3 regions of the Erwinia sp. SLM-02 genome follow, and region 2 is predicted to be linked to each of the others. Evidence: predicted binding sites of a transcription regulator. Region 2 holds the regulator's gene; each other region holds the start of a gene.
The links. Region 2 encodes sigma-54, which starts transcription at its own class of promoters, with help from an activator protein. Its sites were predicted from a motif close to GTTGGCACANNTTTCGCTNT; they were not measured.
Positions count from the first base shown of each region.

Region 1 (5,926 bases), on a different contig from region 2:
ATCTGCGGCGCTATCGCTGGCAGCCGTAATAACGCCCCCGCAGGGGCGTTTCACCTGTCACTGAGATCAGTATGAGGTCGGTGCCGGAACCGCAGAAGAAGGCGTGACCTGCGTCGGCGACGTTGAAGGCACCGCAGTGGCTGCCCCGCTTTGAGTCTGTAACGGCATTGACGGCACCGGAACCAGCGTCAGATCCTGTCGTGTGCCGCCCGTCGTGACCACCTGCTTCACCGAATCGGTAATAAACAGCATTTTGCCGTCGACCGTGACGGCTGCACTCAGCAGGATACGTGCGTTCGGCTGGACATCCGCCGGATTAAACGGCAGCACGAACTGGAACGGAGCCTGCTTGCCCTCGGTGCGCGTCACCCGCTGAGACAGCACCTTCGATGGCGCATCGGCCAGCGAGGCATCTGACAGTGTAACCGTCAGTACCGCATCCGGCGGCAGCGCAATTTTCTGGCGGATCCACACCGTACCGCTCACATTCGGCTGCTGGATAACGGCCTGCTGGCCCTGCACCTGCGAACCCAGAGTCGGCGTCGGTACATCTTTGCTCTTGTCCGCACAGCCAGAGATCGCCACCGCGAGAGCGGCACTGCTTAATACAAACCAGAGTTTCATGGATGTCTTCTCCTTTTTGATCCCTACGGCGCGATAATGCCGTTAAAGGGCAGAGCTTTACTGCCCGTAAGGCTTTAATTCTGGCACATGTTGCTGGATTTTTCCTGTTACCGGCTATTTTCATTCTTTCTCAACCAACTGCGCAGATCCCAAAAACAGGCGTTGACGCTAACTGGTCGGATCTCGCAAACTGAGGACTGAAATTTTTAAGAGGAAGCCGCACATGAGCCAGGCGCTGCAAAATTTATTAAATCTGCTCGATCTGGAAAGTCTGGAAGAGGGCTTATTCCGCGGGCAAAGTGAAGATCTTGGCCTGCGTCAGGTCTTCGGTGGCCAGGTCGTCGGCCAGGCGCTGTACGCGGCCAAACAAACCGTTCCCAGCGAGCGTCTTATCCACTCCTTCCACAGCTACTTTTTGCGTCCCGGCGACAGCCAGAAGGCGATTATTTACGACGTGGAAAACCTCAGGGATGGCAACAGCTTCAGCGCGCGCAGAGTGAAGGCCGTTCAAAACGGCAAACCGATTTTCTATATGACGGCCTCCTTCCAGGGGCCGGAAAGCGGATTTGAGCATCAGAAAACCATGCCCGTGGTGCCCGGACCCGACGATTTGCCCTCAGAACATGATATCGCGCAAAAACTCGCCCAGCACATCCCGGCACCGTATCGCGATAAATTCCTGTCGGAGAAGCCGTTTGAAATTCGCCCGGTCAAATTTCATAACCCGCTAAAAGGCCACGTGGACGAGCCGTATCGTCATCTGTGGATCCGTGCGAACGGAACCATGCCGGAAGATAAGCGTATTCACCAGTATCTGCTCGGTTACGTTTCCGACTTCAATTTCCTGCCGGTCTCGCTGCAGCCGCACGGAAAGGGCTTCCTCGAGCCGGGTATGCAGGTTGCCACCATCGACCACTCCATGTGGTTCCACCGTCCGTTTGACCTCGGCGAGTGGCTGCTGTACAGCGTGGAGAGCACATCGGCCTCCAGCGCACGCGGCTTCGTACGCGGTGAGTTCTATACCCAGCAGGGGACGCTGATTGCTTCGACGGTGCAGGAAGGCGTTATTCGTCAGCGCGAGTGAATTAACTGCAGATGGCACTGGCAACGGGGATCGGCGGAAATACGGATGGACCGGCGGTTTGAGAGTTTGCTGTGTTACAGAAATGTCTGACAAAAAAAGCGGGCCATAATGGCCCGCCGGTTTTTTTTATTTTTTAGCGCACTGCTTTTCTTTTTTGCTTACCGACCAGATTACTGGTTGTAGGCATTCTCGCCGTGGCTGTTGACGTCCAGACCTTCACGCTCCTGCTCTTCCGGAACACGCAGACCGACAATCATATCCGCCACTTTGAAACCAATGAAAGCGACAACGGCGGTCCAGACGACGGTCAGTGCCACGCTCTCCAGCTGCACCCAGACCTGATGGCCCATGGTTACGCCTTCTGCATAACCGACGCCGCCCAGAGAAGAAGAAGCAAACACGCCGGTCAGGATACAGCCAACGATACCGCAGACGCCGTGAACACCAAACACGTCACAGGGGTCATCAACGCGCAGCCATTTCTTCAGGGTGGTCACACCCCACAGGCCAGCCAGTCCGCCCACCAGTCCGATAATCAGTGCACCACCCACGCCGACGTAACCACAGGCTGGCGTAATCGCAACCAGGCCCGCAATCGCACCGGAGCTGACGCCCAGCAGCGAAGGCTTACCGCGCAGCGCCCACTCGCCGAAGGTCCAGGTCAGCATTGCGCCGGCCGTTGCCACGACGGTGTTCAGGAAGGCCAGACCGGCGATTTCGTTCGCAGTCCCTGCTGAACCGGCGTTGAAGCCAAACCAGCCGAAGTACAGGATCGCAGTGCCGGTGAAGACCATCGGCAGGTTATGAGGTTTGAAGGCTTCTTTACCAAAGCCCGCACGTTTGCCCAGCAGGTAAGCCCCCACCAGACCCGCTACCGCGGCGTTGATGTGAACAACGGTACCGCCCGCGAAGTCCAGCGCGCCATCCTGAGCCAGGAAACCACCCGCCCAGACCATGTGTGCAATCGGCAGATAGGCAAAGGTCAGCCAGATCAGTACGAAGATCAGCACCGCTGCGAAGCGAATACGCTCAGCAATAGCCCCAACAATCAGGCCCACGGTAATACAGGCAAAGGAAGCCTGGAACGCGACGTGAATGTACTGGTAGAAGGAACCCATCAGCGTCGTTGGCGCAATGCCTTTCAGCATCGCCCAGTCAAAGCTACCGAAAAACGCGTTACCTTCGCTGAAGGCCAGAGAATAACCGTAAACCATCCATACAACGCAGACCATGGCGAAGGTCATTGCCACCTGGGTCAGCATGGACAGCACGTTCTTACCGCGAATCAGACCGCCGTAGAACAGCGCAATCCCCGGAATTGTCATAAACAGCACCAGCGCGGTGCAAATCATCATAAAAGCGTTGTCGGCTTTATCCGCTACTGCCGGTGCGGCAGCCATGGCAAGCGACGGTAACAGAGCAATGCTGGCAAGGCCAAATTTAGCGAGTTTCTTCATTTTATCCCATCCCATCACAATTCTTAGCCCCGAATTACAGTGCAGCTTCGTCAGTTTCGCCGGTGCGAATACGGATCACCCGCTGCAGTTCTGCAACAAAGATTTTCCCGTCACCAATTTTGCCGGTGTACGCGGCTTTGCTAATCACATCAACCACTTCATCGATCTGGTCGTCTGCAATCGCAATATCAATTTTTACTTTTGGCAGGAAGTTAACGCTGTACTCAGCTCCGCGATAAAGTTCTGCATGCCCTTTTTGTCTGCCAAAACCTTTAACTTCCGTCACGGTCAGACCCTGAATGCCGATAGATGACAGTGCTTCACGCACGTCTTCCAGTTTGAACGGTTTGATTACCACGGTAACCAGCTTCATACGATCCCCTCCAGTATTGAATACGGTTGTTTCACGAACACGGATTTACTAAAGCAAAGGCTGTGCCAGAAATGAAAAACAGGCAGTTTTCAGGTGATTAGTCAGTGCGGATCTGAGGCGCAGCCTGGGATGGGATGCTGCGGACAGAAAGCCTGTAAGAGGAGTATAGAAAAAACGCACCTTAACGGTGCGTTTTGCGTTGGTTCAGTGCATTAAGGAGGAGCAGAGGTTATTTTTTCGCCTGAATTTGGTGCAGTGCCTGCCTGATAAAGATCAGCCCTCAGCGGCAGCCAGCTCTTCACCCGCCAGCTGTAGCTGGTACATCTGCCAGTATCGGCCCTGCGCGGCCAGCAGCTGTTGATGATTCCCGCGTTCCACTGCCTGCCCGCGGTGCAGCACCAGGATCGTATCGGCCTCGGTAATGGTCGACAGGCGATGGGCAATGACCACCAGCGTGGTCTGCTGGCGTATGGCCCGCAGCGCCTTCTGAATCGCCTGCTCGGTGCCCGAGTCAATGTTGGCGGTGGCTTCATCCAGGATCAGGATCTTCGGCGTTGCCACCAGCACCCTCGCCATCGCCAGCAGCTGTTTTTGCCCGACGGACAGGTTGTTCCCCTGCTCGCCCAGGCGAGTATAAATCCCGTCGCTCAGACTTCGCGCCAGGGAGGCCAGCTGTACGGTTTCCAGCGCCTGCCAGACCGCCTGTTCACTGATATCTCGCCCCAGCGTCACGTTGGCAAAGAAGGTCTCCGCCAGCACCACCGGATCCTGCTGCACCATGGCCACGCTCTGGCGCAGCGATGCGTGGCTGAGTGATTCCAGAGGGCGTCCATCCAGCAGGATTTCGCCTTTGCTGAGCGGATAGTAGCCCATCAGCAAATTGGCCAGCGTGCTTTTACCACTTCCCGTATGGCCAACCAGCGCGACAAAATCGCGCGGGGCCACATCCAGATTAATATCGGTCAGCACCGGCTTACCGGTGCGATAGGCAAAGGTCAAATCGCGGATCGTAATGCTGCCGCTGGCCAGCGGCCGTGAGTCCTCGCCATAGGGCTGCCGTGGCGCATCCATCAGTTCGAAGATGCGCTCACCGGCCACCACCGCCTGCTGCAGCATCGACTGCTGGGTGGTCAGCTCGATGAGCGGCTCGTTAAGGCGGCCCAGATAGTTAATAAAGGCGTAAAGCACCCCGACCTCAATCGCCCCCACCGACGAAAAGCCAAACAGCAGCATCAGGCCGCACAGGATCATCGCGGAAAACAGGCTGAGCAGTGGCCGCAGCAAAAAGCCATCCAGCCGCAGCGTCTGCATCCGCGCCAGGTAATGCGACCGGCTGGCAGCGCCCATACGTTCACCAAAGCGGGCCTGCTGGCGGAACTGCTGGATGACGCTCATCCCGTTGATTGCTTCATTAAAGCCGTTATTGATGTCAGCCAGATAGCTGCGCACCCGGCGAACAATCGGCGTGCTGTAGCGTTGATAAATCAGCATCACAATCAGCACCGCCGGGAAAATAGCTATCGCGATCAGTGCCATACGCCAGTCGAGGCTGAACATCGCCACCAGCATCGCTCCCACCAGCGCCGCGCTGCGCAGTACGGTCGCCACCACGGTGACGTACAGATCGCGCACCACTTCGGTATCGTTGGTGACGCGGGAAATGATTTGCCCGACCGGCTGGGTATCAAACGCGCTGAGCGGCTGACGCAGCGCGGCATCCATCACGTCGGTACGCAGGCGCTGCACGACGCCAACGGCCGCCTGGTTAAACAGCAATGACTGCCAGTAATGCAGCCCCGCAGCCAGCAGCTGCAACAGCAGGAAGCTGGTAATCAGACCGGCGGCCAGCCCCAGCGGCATACGATGTTTCGCCACCATATTATCAATAAAGTAGCTAATCAGGACCGGTCCCAGCACTTCTGCCGCGGCCGCCACCCACAGCATCAGCACTGCCAGACTCAGCGATTTACGCCACGGTGAACCGTAGGAGAGCAGGCGTTTAAGCGTTGGCCACAGCCGCCGGGTATCATTCGCCATGCGGCACCTCCTGTTCTGTTTCATCCTCATCCAGCGCCGCTTCCAGCTGCTGATAGCGATACATATCACGATACCATCCGCTGTCGGCGGCCAGCCGTTCATGGCTGCCGCGCTGGGCGATTTTGCCATGCTGTAAAACCAGAATTTCACTGGCTTCGGTCAGCGCGGAGAGACGGTGTGCACTGATGATAATGGTGCGCCCATCCCCCCAGCTACGGAGGTTGTGCAGGATCTGATGTTCGGTGCGGCCATCGACCGCCGACAGCGCATCATCCAGTATCAGGATCTCGGCATTGAGCAGCAGCGCGCGGGCGATAGAAATACGCTGTTTTTGTCCGCCGGACAGCATCA
Region 1 covers NZ_JAQISN010000001.1:171,100-177,025, reverse strand. Annotated here, with positions in the region: gene PGH32_RS00885 (MGMT family protein) at 1-29, shown strand, start outside; gene PGH32_RS00880 (YbaY family lipoprotein) at 67-624, opposite strand; gene tesB (acyl-CoA thioesterase II) at 848-1,708, shown strand; gene amtB (ammonium transporter AmtB) at 1,879-3,180, opposite strand; gene glnK (P-II family nitrogen regulator) at 3,200-3,538, opposite strand; gene PGH32_RS00860 (SmdB family multidrug efflux ABC transporter permease/ATP-binding protein) at 3,812-5,575, opposite strand; gene PGH32_RS00855 (SmdA family multidrug ABC transporter permease/ATP-binding protein) at 5,565-5,926, opposite strand, start outside.
Region 1: glnK (P-II family nitrogen regulator) is a predicted target of sigma-54. The motif match lies at 3,589-3,608, and genes of this name have one in related genera.

Region 2 (5,926 bases):
GTAGCGGCGGATCAGCGTGTTGCGATCGGCATCAAGGAACAAAAGCTGCGGTGAAAAGCAGTCGGGAAGATTATTGAGTGCCGTTTCGAAAACTTCAGGGGACTCCGGCATATTACGCACGTCAATACTGACCGCAGCAGACATGTTGCGTTCAGAGAGCGAATTGGCAAGATCGGGAAGCAGCACCACGGGAAGATTGTCCACGCAGTAGAAGCCCATATCCTCCAGTGCGCGCAATGCCACGGATTTACCTGAACCGGAACGACCGCTGACGATCATCAGCACCATTAACTCTTCCCCCAATTTTACCTGTTACCACTTATTGCATGGTGAATTGACTACGGCTGGCTTAATCGTGATCTTCCGTGATGATCTCGTACAGCTCTTCATCGCTCTGCGCCGCGCGCAGGCGCCGGCAAACCGTTTTATCGGCCAGGCGTTTGGCCACCAGCGATAGCGTATGCAGATGCGTTTTACACTGATCGGCCGGTACCAACAGGGCGAACAACAAATCCACTGGCTGGTTATCAATCGCGTCAAAGGCAATTGGCTGATCCAGGTGGATAAACACGCCAACGGCACGCAGCGTATCCTCGAGCAATTTACCGTGCGGAATGGCAATGCCATTTCCGATACCGGTACTGCCCATTCTTTCACGCGTCAGGATCGCTTCAAAAATAGTCTGATGCGGAAGGTTAAGCTGTTTGGCCGCCAGTTCGCTGATAATTTCCAGTGCCCGTTTTTTACTCTGGCAATGTACACCATTACGGGTGCAGGACAGGTTCAGGACAGAGCCCAGTTCCAGTTTCAGATCGTTGTTCATCATAGTTTCACTTACGTGTTCACATCCGCATGGCGGTTAACTTCAGCCGTGATGGTGGCCATCGTTATACCCCCTGATTGATTAGCGGCCCGCACCCTGAAAAGATACGAGCCGCCGCTGACTTTAGCTTAACCCGATGTGGGATGCCGCAGAAACAATCAGCGCTGGGTGAAATTTAGTGTTGTTTAAGCTTATCTTTGTGTTTATTTAACTGGCGAGCCAGCTTATCTACCAGGCCGTCAATCGCCGCGTACATATCTTTTTCTTCTGCGGTGGCATGCAACTCCCCGCCGTTCACATGCAGCGTAGCATCTGCAATTTGAGTCACTTTTTCCACCTTCAGAACAATATAGACCTGATTAATCCGGTCGAAATAGTGTTCTAATTTACCGAACTTCACCGTCACAAATTCGCGCAGCGCTTCGGTAATTTCAACGTTTAGTCCAGTGATATTGAGTTGCATGATGTCTTCCTTCTCAGTTCTTTCAGACCAGCTGTTTACGCTGGTTTGATGGCGGGATGGATAAAGACTCTCGATATTTTGCCACAGTACGACGCGCGACCATAATTCCCTGCTCGGAGAGCAGTGAGGTCAGCTTGCTGTCGCTCAGCGGCTTGGCGGGATTTTCCGCCGAAATTAATTTCCGCACCAGCGCCCGGATAGCGGTAGAAGAGGCTTCACCCCCTCCTTCAGTACTCACGTGGCTGGAGAAGAAATACTTCAGTTCAAATATACCGCGCGGGCTGTGCAGATACTTCTGCGTTGTTACGCGCGATATAGTTGATTCATGCATATCGACCGCGCTGGCTATGTCTGCCAGTACCATCGGCCGCATATACTCCTCGCCCTGTTCGAAAAATGCCTGTTGCTGATCGACGATACAGCGGGTCACTTTTAGCAGCGTGTCGTTGCGGCTCTCAAGGCTTTTGATCAGCCATTTTGCTTCCTGCAAATTACTACGAATAAACTGGGAATCGCTGTCGTTGCGGGTGGAACCGCCGAGCGCAGCATAGTGCTGGTTAATCTTCAGACGCGGCACGCTGTCAGCATTCAGCTCAACGGTCCATCGCGCGCCGATTTTGCGTACCAGCACATCCGGGATAACGTATTCAGGTTCCTGAGTATTGATCGACTGCCCCGGGCGCGGATCGAGTGACTGAATCAGCTGTACTGCGCCTTTCAGCACCTCTTCTTTTAACCGGGTTAAGCGCATCAGGCTGCGGAAATCATGGTTAGCGAGCAGATCAAGATGATCGCTGACGATCAGCCGCGCTTCTTTCAGTAAAGGCAGGTCGTCAGGGAACTGAGAAAGCTGGACCAGCAGGCAGTCGCGCAGGTCGCGGGCGCACACGCCGACCGGGTCGAATCGCTGCACGCGCTTCAGCACGGCTTCAACTTCATCCAGGCTCAGTTCATCATTCCCCATGCTGTCGAGGATTTCGTCCAGCGAGATGGTCAGATAGCCGGTTTCATCGACGGCATCGACAATCGAGGTGGCGATAGCGCGATCGGTGTCGGTAAACGGGGTGAGTTCCACCTGCCACATCAGGTAATCCTGCAGCGACTGGGTCGTTTCACCCTGATAGACCGGCAGTTCGTCGTCGTGGTAGTCCGTGCCGGTGCCTGAAGGGGTGCCTGCAGTGTAGATTTCATCCCAGGTGGCATCCAGCGGCAGTTCTTCAGGCATATCCTTTTGTTCAAGCGCTTCCCGTGTATCCAGCGCTTCGGTTTCCTGATATTCGCGGGAGTCGATTTCCTCGTGAACATCGCTCTGCTCGAGCAACGGGTTGCTTTCCAGCGCCAGCTGAATTTCCTGCTGTAGTTCAAGCGTAGAAAGCTGAAGCAGTCTGATGGCCTGCTGCAGCTGTGGCGTCATGGCAAGCTGTTGGCTCAGCCTGAGTTGTAAACCTTGCTTCATATTCAGGATAGTAATTCCCTAAAAAACAAACCTTGTGGACACCTTATCAGAGTCTGAACTCTTCGCCCAGGTAGACGCGTTTCACCTGCTCGTCGGCAAGAATCTCTTCAGGCGTACCGTGTGCAATAAGGTGTCCCTGGCTGACGATGTAAGCGCGCTCACACACTGCCAGCGTTTCTCGGACGTTGTGGTCGGTTATCAACACGCCAAGTCCGCTATCACGAAGATGCTCGATAATCTTTTTAATATCAATAACGGAAATGGGGTCAACCCCGGCAAAAGGTTCATCCAGCAGGATAAATTTTGGATTTGCCGCCAGCGCACGGGCGATTTCAACCCTGCGGCGTTCGCCGCCGGAAAGCGCCTGGCCGAGGCTGTCACGCAGATGTTCGATGTGGAACTCGGCCATCAGCTCATTAGCGCGATCTTCCCGCTGTTCGCTGGTCAGATCGTCACGAATTTGCAGGACCGCCATCAGGTTATCGTAAACGCTCAGCCGGCGGAAAATGGAAGCTTCCTGAGGAAGATAGCCAATCCCACGACGTGCGCGTGCATGCAGAGGCAGGATACTGATGTCTTCATCATCAATCACGATACGGCCTGCGTCACGCGGGACGATGCCGACGACCATATAGAAGGTCGTCGTTTTACCCGCTCCGTTCGGGCCAAGCAGCCCGACGATCTCACCGGATTTCACTTCCAGACTGACGTCTTCAACCACGCGGCGGCCCTTGTAGGCCTTCGCCAGGTTTTCCGCAATTAACGTTGCCATGTTAGTTAGTTACTCTTTTTCTGACCGTTGGACGGTGTGCTTTTATCCTGCAGCTGTGAGGGAACAAGCACGGTAGTGACGCGCTTGCCGGTGCTGCCGTAGGCCTGCATTTTCTGCTCTTTGACCAGATAGGTAATGCGATCGCCTTTAACATTGCTGTCAAGCTGCTCCAGATAGGCATTCCCGGTGAGCTCAACAAAATCCTTCGCCAGTTCGTAGTGCATCTTCTGAGCGTGGCCCTGAACCGGCTTTCCATTGTCCTGCATCTGATAGAAGGTGGCAGGACTGCCATAGGCATCCACAATCGTTTTATTGCTGTCGCCACCGGGACGCGTCACCACCACTTTATCGGCGGTGATCTTGATCGAGCCCTGGGTCACGATCACTTTACCCGTGAAGGTGGCCACATTGCCCTGCATATCCAGCGCCTGGTTTTCCGAGTCGACGTTGACCGGCTTATCGGAATCTCCGGTCAGGGCCAGAGCAGGTAAGCTGGCAGCCAGAAGCAGAGATGCCGTCAGTAACTTAAGGCTGTTGTTCATTTTGAATTTCATAAGATGTTTTGACCTTTTCAATCAACTCGGCAGTTTTCTTCCGTAAATTTCCGCGCATCTTCATTCCCGTAGAGTTAAAGCTGCGGCCATAAAGCGTAACCCGATCGTTTGAGGTGACATCCTGAGTGGTCAGATTCACCAGCGCATTATCGGTTTTAATTGTTTGCAGCTGCGAGTCCTTCGTCAGGCTGTTTACTTCTACATTGCCGTACAGGAACAGCATGCGATCGTTGGTCAGTTTGGCTTTATCAGCGCGCACGGACCAGGTTGCAACCTTGTTTTCATCGTAAGTCGTCATCTTAGGGTTGTCGAACCAGCTAATGGCGTCCGCGGAGAAGTAAGTGACCTTATCCGAAATCAGCCTGTAGCTCAGTCCCCCTTCAGGGTTATAGACCACGGTGTGCGAATTATCGCTCAGATAGGTGGGTTCGCTGTCATTGCTGCTGACCGCACTGTCACTGTTGTCAGAGTCTGCCAGATTCCAGCCAATCAAAACGATGGCAATCAGCGTCAGTAACAGTGTAATCCAGCGTCTTGTTTTACTCATACCGACTGCCCTATGGCCATATCAAACGTGCCCTGAGCAATTAAGATCAGGTCGCAAAGTTCCCGAACGGCGCCGCGACCACCGGCGATACGTGTCACATAGTCGCTCCTGGGGAGCAGAACCGGGTGTGCATCGGCAACGGCAACGCTCAGGCCAACCTGAGCCATAACCGGCCAGTCGATCAGGTCATCACCGATGTAGGCGACCTGGCTGGCGTTCAGGGCTAGTTTATCCAGAAGTTCGCGGAAGGCCAGAGTCTTATCAGATTGTCCCTGATAAAGATGGGTAATCCCCAGCGTAGCACAGCGATCCTCCAGCAGCTTCGCCTTGCGGCCGGTGATAATCGCCACGTCCACACCGGAAGTCAGCAGGCAGCGAATGCCGTAGCCGTCACGGACATTAAAGGCCTTGAGCTCTTCACCGTTATTGCCCTGATAGATCACGCCGTCGGACATCACCCCATCTACATCGCAAATCAACAGTTTAACCTGCTGCGCCTTTGCCATGACCTGCTGGCTGACGGGGCCATAACAGGTGTCAACGGTGGCTGCTGGATTACTCATTATCGCTCTATTCCTTATCAAACAACGCCGGCGCGCAGCATGTCGTGCATGTGTACCACGCCCAGCAAATGGTCGCCGTCGGCCACCATCACGGAAGTAATGTTCTTGTTCTGCATCAGATTCAGGGCATCAACCGCCAGCGTATTGGGCCTGACGCGGATGCCTCCCGGGGTCATCACGCTGGCGATGCTGGCATGCTGTATATCAATGCCCATATCGAACACCCGGCGCAAGTCACCGTCGGTAAAGATGCCTTCAATTTTCATCAGGTCATCGCAGATGACCGTCATCCCCATATTTTTACGAGTGATTTCCAGCAGCGCATCGCGCAGCGACGCATCATGGCTGATATGCGGCATCTCGTTACCGGTATGCATAATATCATCAACCCGCAGCAGCAGCTTACGCCCCAGCGCTCCGCCCGGATGCGACAGCGCGAAGTCTTCTGCCGTGAATCCACGCGCCTTGAGCAAAGCCACTGCCAGCGCATCGCCCATTACCAGTGTAGCCGTGGTGCTGGTCGTTGGCGCCAGACCCAGCGGGCAGGCTTCCTGCGGCACTTTAACACACAGATGAATATCAGCAGCACGCCCCATTGCACTGTCAGGGCGGCTGGTCATACAAATCAGGGAAACGTGCAGGCGTTTCAGCACCGGGATCAGGGCCAAAATTTCGGAGGATTCTCCTGAATTCGAGATGGCGATGACCACATCATCAGGGGTCACCATCCCCAGGTCGCCGTGACTGG
Region 2 covers NZ_JAQISN010000003.1:58,236-64,161, forward strand. Annotated here, with positions in the region: gene rapZ (RNase adapter RapZ) at 1-288, opposite strand, end outside; gene ptsN (PTS IIA-like nitrogen regulatory protein PtsN) at 350-826, opposite strand; gene hpf (ribosome hibernation promoting factor) at 999-1,286, opposite strand; gene rpoN (RNA polymerase factor sigma-54) at 1,309-2,742, opposite strand; gene lptB (LPS export ABC transporter ATP-binding protein) at 2,789-3,514, opposite strand; gene lptA (lipopolysaccharide ABC transporter substrate-binding protein LptA) at 3,520-4,068, opposite strand; gene lptC (LPS export ABC transporter periplasmic protein LptC) at 4,040-4,615, opposite strand; gene kdsC (3-deoxy-manno-octulosonate-8-phosphatase KdsC) at 4,612-5,178, opposite strand; gene kdsD (arabinose-5-phosphate isomerase KdsD) at 5,196-5,926, opposite strand, start outside.

Region 3 (5,926 bases), on a different contig from region 2:
GTTTTCAAGATTATCATCAAGGAAAATCGCATCCTGGGCGGAGGCTTCTTCTTCGTTCAGCAGGCGCTGGAAAATTTCAGGGTCCGGCTTACGCAGTCCCATTTCCTGAGAAAGGTAAATTTTATCAGCGGCGTTTCTGACTTCAGGATATTCGGTCGGCCAGAATTCACAGTGCAGCCGGTTGGTGTTAGACAAGATGACAACGCGATCGCCCTGCTCCCGCAGTCTGTGCATGATGGCTATCACTTCCGGGCGTACGCCGACAAATACGGCCTGCCAGCCGGCAGCGAACTGCTCAAATCCGAGGGCAATATCCAGCTGCTCACACATTTTTGCCGCAAACTGCTCGTCGCTGATTTCACCGCGTTCGTGCTGGAAAAAAGGCTCGCCCATATGAAAGCGGCTTTGCAGCGTGGCCAGCGGTACGCGGCCGAGATCGCTCCAGGCACCCAAAACCCGCCTGAAATCAATATCTACAATGACGTTACCCAGATCAAAGATATACAGCATAGCCTCTCCTTTTGTTCCGCTGAGTTATTTACTCTAGCGGTAAAACCGGAGGCTGAACAGGTAACGGTAGGAAACTGTGGACAAAAAAAAGGCCGGATTGCTCCGGCCTTTACTTAACTGAATCGACGTATTAAGACTCTTTCGGTCCGCGGTTTGCGCGTTTGCGATCGTTCTCAGTCAGGTGACGTTTACGAATACGTACCGACTGCGGAGTCACTTCTACCAGTTCGTCATCATCGATGAATTCCAGAGCCTGCTCCAGAGTCATTTTCTGTGGTGGAACCAGAGTGGTGGCTTCGTCAGTACCGGAAGCACGCATGTTAGTCAGTTTTTTACCGGTCAGGCAGTTCACGGTCAGATCGTTAGAACGTGAGTGAATACCGATGATCTGGCCTTCATACACTTCTGCACCGTGACCCAGGAACAGCTTACCGCGATCCTGCAGGCTGAACAGGGCGAAGGCTACCGCTTTACCCTGGCCGTTAGAGATCAGTACGCCGTTCTGGCGCTGGCCCACTTCGCCCGGACGAATGTCGTCGTAATGGCTGAAGGTGGAGTACAGCAGGCCGGTACCGGAAGTCATGGTCATGAATTCGTTACGGAAACCGATCAGACCACGGCTTGGGATCTCGTAGTCAAGACGCACGCGGCCTTTACCATCCGGATCCATGTTTTTCATGTCGCCTTTACGCTCACCCATCGCCTGCATCACGGAGCCCTGGTGCTGCTCTTCGATGTCGAGGGTCACGTTTTCGAATGGCTCTTGCTTACGGCCTTCGAATTCACGGAAGATTACTTTCGGACGGGATACCGCCAGTTCGAAACCTTCACGACGCATGTTTTCGATCAGAACTGACAGGTGCAGCTCACCACGACCAGAAACACGGAACGCATCGGCGTCCGGCGTTTCTTCAACGCGCAGCGCCACGTTATGCACCAGCTCTTTGTTCAGACGGTCAAGGATCTGACGAGAAGTCACATACTTACCTTCTTTACCGCAGAACGGAGAGGTGTTAACGCAGAAGAACATGGTTACGGTTGGTTCATCAACGCTCAGGGCCGGCAGCGCTTCCACGTTCTGCGGATCGCAGATGGTGTCAGAGATGTTCAGCTCACCCAGACCGGTGATGGCGATGATGTCGCCCGCTTCCGCTTCAGTCGCTTCGATACGCTCCAGGCCCATGTGGGTCAGAACTTTACCGACTTTCGCGTTGCGAGTTTTACCTTCGCTATCGATCACAGTGATCTGCTGGTTAGGGCGAACCTTACCACGCTTGATACGACCAATACCGATTACACCCAGGTAGTTGTTGTAGTCCAGCTGCGAGATTTGCATCTGCAGTGGCGCTTCCAGCTCAACCTGTGGTGGAGATACGTGTTTCACGATCGCTTCGTACAGCGGAGTCATATCTTCCGCCATATCGCTGTGATCCAGACCCGCAATACCGTTCAACGCCGAAGCGTAGATAATCGGGAAGTCCAGCTGCTCGTCGGTTGCGTCCAGGTTTACGAACAGGTCAAACACCTGATCCACAACCCAGTCAGGACGCGCACCAGGACGGTCAACTTTGTTGATAACTACAATCGGCTTCAGACCATTAGCAAACGCTTTCTTGGTCACGAAGCGGGTTTGCGGCATAGGGCCATCCATTGCATCCACAACCAGCAGCACCGAGTCAACCATTGACATCACACGCTCAACCTCACCGCCGAAGTCGGCGTGTCCTGGGGTATCCACGATGTTGATGCGGTAGTCGTTCCATTTAATGGCGGTGTTTTTTGCGAGGATGGTAATCCCACGCTCTTTCTCCAAATCGTTGGAGTCCATTACGCGTTCAGTTGCTTCGGTACGGGCATCGAAGGTCCCGGACTGCTGCAGCAACTTATCAACCAGGGTAGTTTTACCATGGTCAACGTGGGCAATAATGGCGATGTTACGCAAATTTTCGATCACAGCTTTGCCTCAGGCATTAGAAATAGCGCGCTATTGTACACGGATTAATCGAAGGACTGAACAGGATCACATATTTCATAGAAATATAACTGTTCGGATTGCATTTAGAACCATTTACAGTGCAAAGATTGCACTGCACGGAAAGATTGCACCAAAACAGTGCCCAGTTATCATACAATGGCACTAAAATAGTGCATCTTTTCCATCGTGGTGCATTCCTCGTCTTCCGAGAGGGCGCATCATAGCGCTTTTTGCACCGAATAAAAAAGTTGGCATAGATTTCGCTTAGTATCTGTAAGCGAAAAATGCCAGTTTCCACAACGGTTGATAGCTTGTCAGAGCACTTTAATTTCAGGAGTCAGCGCGGCTAACGCAAAGCGCGACCATAAAGTTCTCTAACCACGACGACAATGACAAAATCCAGGAGAGTTAAGTATGTCCGCTGAACACGTTCTGTCGATGATGAACGAACACGAAGTCAAATTTGTTGACCTGCGTTTTACCGACACTAAAGGTAAAGAGCAGCACGTGACCATTCCCGCTCATCAGGTTAACGCTGACTTCTTCGAAGAAGGCAAAATGTTTGACGGTTCCTCGATTGGTGGCTGGAAAGGCATCAACGAATCCGACATGGTTCTGATGCCAGACGCGACTACAGCGATGATCGATCCGTTCTTCGCCGACTCTACCCTGATCATCCGTTGTGACATCCTCGAGCCAGGCACTCTGCAGGGCTACGACCGTGACCCGCGTTCCATCGCTAAGCGTGCAGAAGACTTCCTGCGCTCTTCCGGCATCGCGGATACCGTGCTGTTCGGACCAGAACCTGAGTTCTTCCTGTTCGACGACATTCGTTTCGGCAGCAGCACTTCCGGTTCTCACGTAGCGATCGATGATATCGAAGCCTGCTGGAACACCGGTAAAGAATACGAAGGCGGCAACAAAGGCCACCGTCCAGGTCTGAAAGGCGGCTACTTCCCGGTGCCACCGGTCGACTCTTCACAGGACATCCGTTCTGCCATGTGTCTGACCATGGAGCAGATGGGCCTGGTCGTTGAAGCGCACCACCACGAAGTGGCTACCGCTGGTCAGAACGAAGTGGCAACCCGCTTCAACACCATGACCAAAAAAGCGGACGAAATTCAGATCTACAAATACGTTGTTCACAACGTGGCTCACGCTTACGGCAAAACCGCTACCTTTATGCCTAAGCCAATGTTTGGTGATAACGGTTCCGGTATGCACTGCCACATGTCCCTGTCTAAAGGCGGCACCAACCTGTTCGCCGGCGACAAATACGGCGGCCTGTCTGAAATGGCGCTGTTCTACATCGGTGGTGTTATCAAGCACGCTAAAGCGATCAACGCCCTGGCGAACCCAACTACCAACTCCTACAAGCGTCTGGTCCCAGGCTATGAAGCGCCAGTTATGCTGGCTTACTCTGCCCGTAACCGTTCTGCTTCTATCCGTATTCCAGTGGTTACCAGCCCGAAAGCACGTCGTATCGAAGCGCGCTTCCCGGATCCAGCGGCTAACCCGTACCTGTGCTTCGCTGCACTGCTGATGGCTGGCCTGGACGGCATCATCAACAAGATCCACCCTGGCGATGCAATGGACAAAAACCTGTACGACCTGCCGCCGGAAGAAGAAGCTGAGATTCCAAAAGTGGCCGGTTCTCTGGACGAAGCGCTGGCTGCACTGAACGAAGACCGCGAGTTCCTGACCCGTGGTGGCGTGTTCACCGAAGATGCTATCGATGCTTACATCGCCCTGCGTCAGGAAGAGATGGATCGCGTGCGTATGACTCCGCACCCAGTTGAGTTCGAACTGTACTACAGCGTTTAATTAGTAGTAGCCCGGCGAATATCCTGTCGCTGAGAGGCGGCAACCAAGACCGAACCCGCATGGCATCGCCCTGTGGGTGAGATTAAGGAACCCGCCATGCTCCAGCACGATAAACGCCTGGGATTTTGTTGCCGTGGAAACTTTCAGCCCATCTTAGGATGGGCTTTTTTCTCCACAAATTCATCGTTTAACAAGATGATTTCCGGGTTAAAAGACTATAATGCACTAAATTAGTGCGCACGAATGACTCAGGAGAACGCTTTATGGCAACTGGCGCTCTGCCCGATGCTGGGCAGATTCTCAATTCACTGATCAACAGCATTCTGTTAGTTGATAGCGAGCTGGTGATTCATTATGCCAATCCCGCAGCACAGCAGTTGCTGGCGCAAAGTTCCCGCAAGCTTTTTGGTACACCGTTACCGGAACTGATTGGTTATTTCTCTCTGAATATTGAAGTCATGCTCGAGAACCTGGATGCAGGTCAGGGCTTTACCGACAGCGAAGTGACCCTGGTGGTCGACAGTCGCGCCCACATTATGTCGCTGACCGCACAGCGCCTGCCGGATGGCCTGATTCTGATGGAAATGGCGCCGATGGATAATCAGCGTCGTCTGAGCCAGGAGCAGCTGCAGCACGCGCAGCAGGTTGCTGCCCGCGACCTGGTCCGTGGTCTGGCGCATGAGATTAAAAATCCGCTGGGAGGATTACGCGGCGCAGCACAGCTGCTGGCCAAAGCGCTCCCTGACCCGGGTTTAACCGAATACACCAAAGTCATCATTGAACAGGCTGACCGCCTGCGCAATCTGGTTGATCGTCTTTTGGGCCCGCAGCAGCCGGGTATGCACGTGACTCAGAGCATCCATCAGGTTGCTGAACGCGTGGTGAATCTGGTTTCAATGGAACTGCCCGATAACGTTTCTCTGGTACGGGATTACGATCCCAGCCTGCCGGAGCTGCCGCACGACCCCGACCAGATCGAACAGGTTTTGCTTAACGTCGTCCGCAATGCGCTACAGGCGCTGGGTGACGGAGGGGGAACCATTACGCTACGTACCCGCACGGCGTTTCAACTGACGCTGCACGGTACACGATACCGCCTGGTGGCGCGCATCGATATTGAAGATGACGGCCCGGGCATTCCGGCCCAGCTGCAGGATACCCTGTTTTACCCGATGGTCAGCGGCCGCGAAGGCGGCACCGGGCTGGGGCTGTCGATCGCCCGCAGCCTGATAGACCAGCATTCCGGGAAGATAGATTTCAACAGTTGGCCCGGACACACTGAGTTCTCAGTTTATCTGCCTATTCGCCAGTGAGGTTTCTATGCAACGAGGGATAGTTTGGATCGTCGATGACGATAGCTCCATCCGCTGGGTGCTTGAACGCGCGCTCACTGGAGCCGGTTTAAGTTGTGTCACGTTTGAGAGTGGCAATGAAGTGCTGGATGCGCTCGCAACCAAAACCCCAGACGTTTTATTATCAGATATTCGTATGCCCGGCATGGACGGGCTGGCGCTGCTTAAACAGATTAAACAGCGTCATCCAATGCTGCCGGTGATCATCATGACCGCCCATTCCGATCTGGATGCCGCCGTCAGTGCTTACCAGCAGGGTGCGTTT
Region 3 covers NZ_JAQISN010000006.1:11,576-17,501, reverse strand. Annotated here, with positions in the region: gene yihX (glucose-1-phosphatase) at 1-510, opposite strand, end outside; gene typA (ribosome-dependent GTPase TypA) at 641-2,464, opposite strand; gene glnA (glutamate--ammonia ligase) at 2,900-4,309, shown strand; gene glnL (nitrogen regulation protein NR(II)) at 4,573-5,622, shown strand; gene glnG (nitrogen regulation protein NR(I)) at 5,630-5,926, shown strand, end outside.
Region 3: glnA (glutamate--ammonia ligase) is a predicted target of sigma-54. The motif match lies at 2,733-2,752, and genes of this name have one in related genera.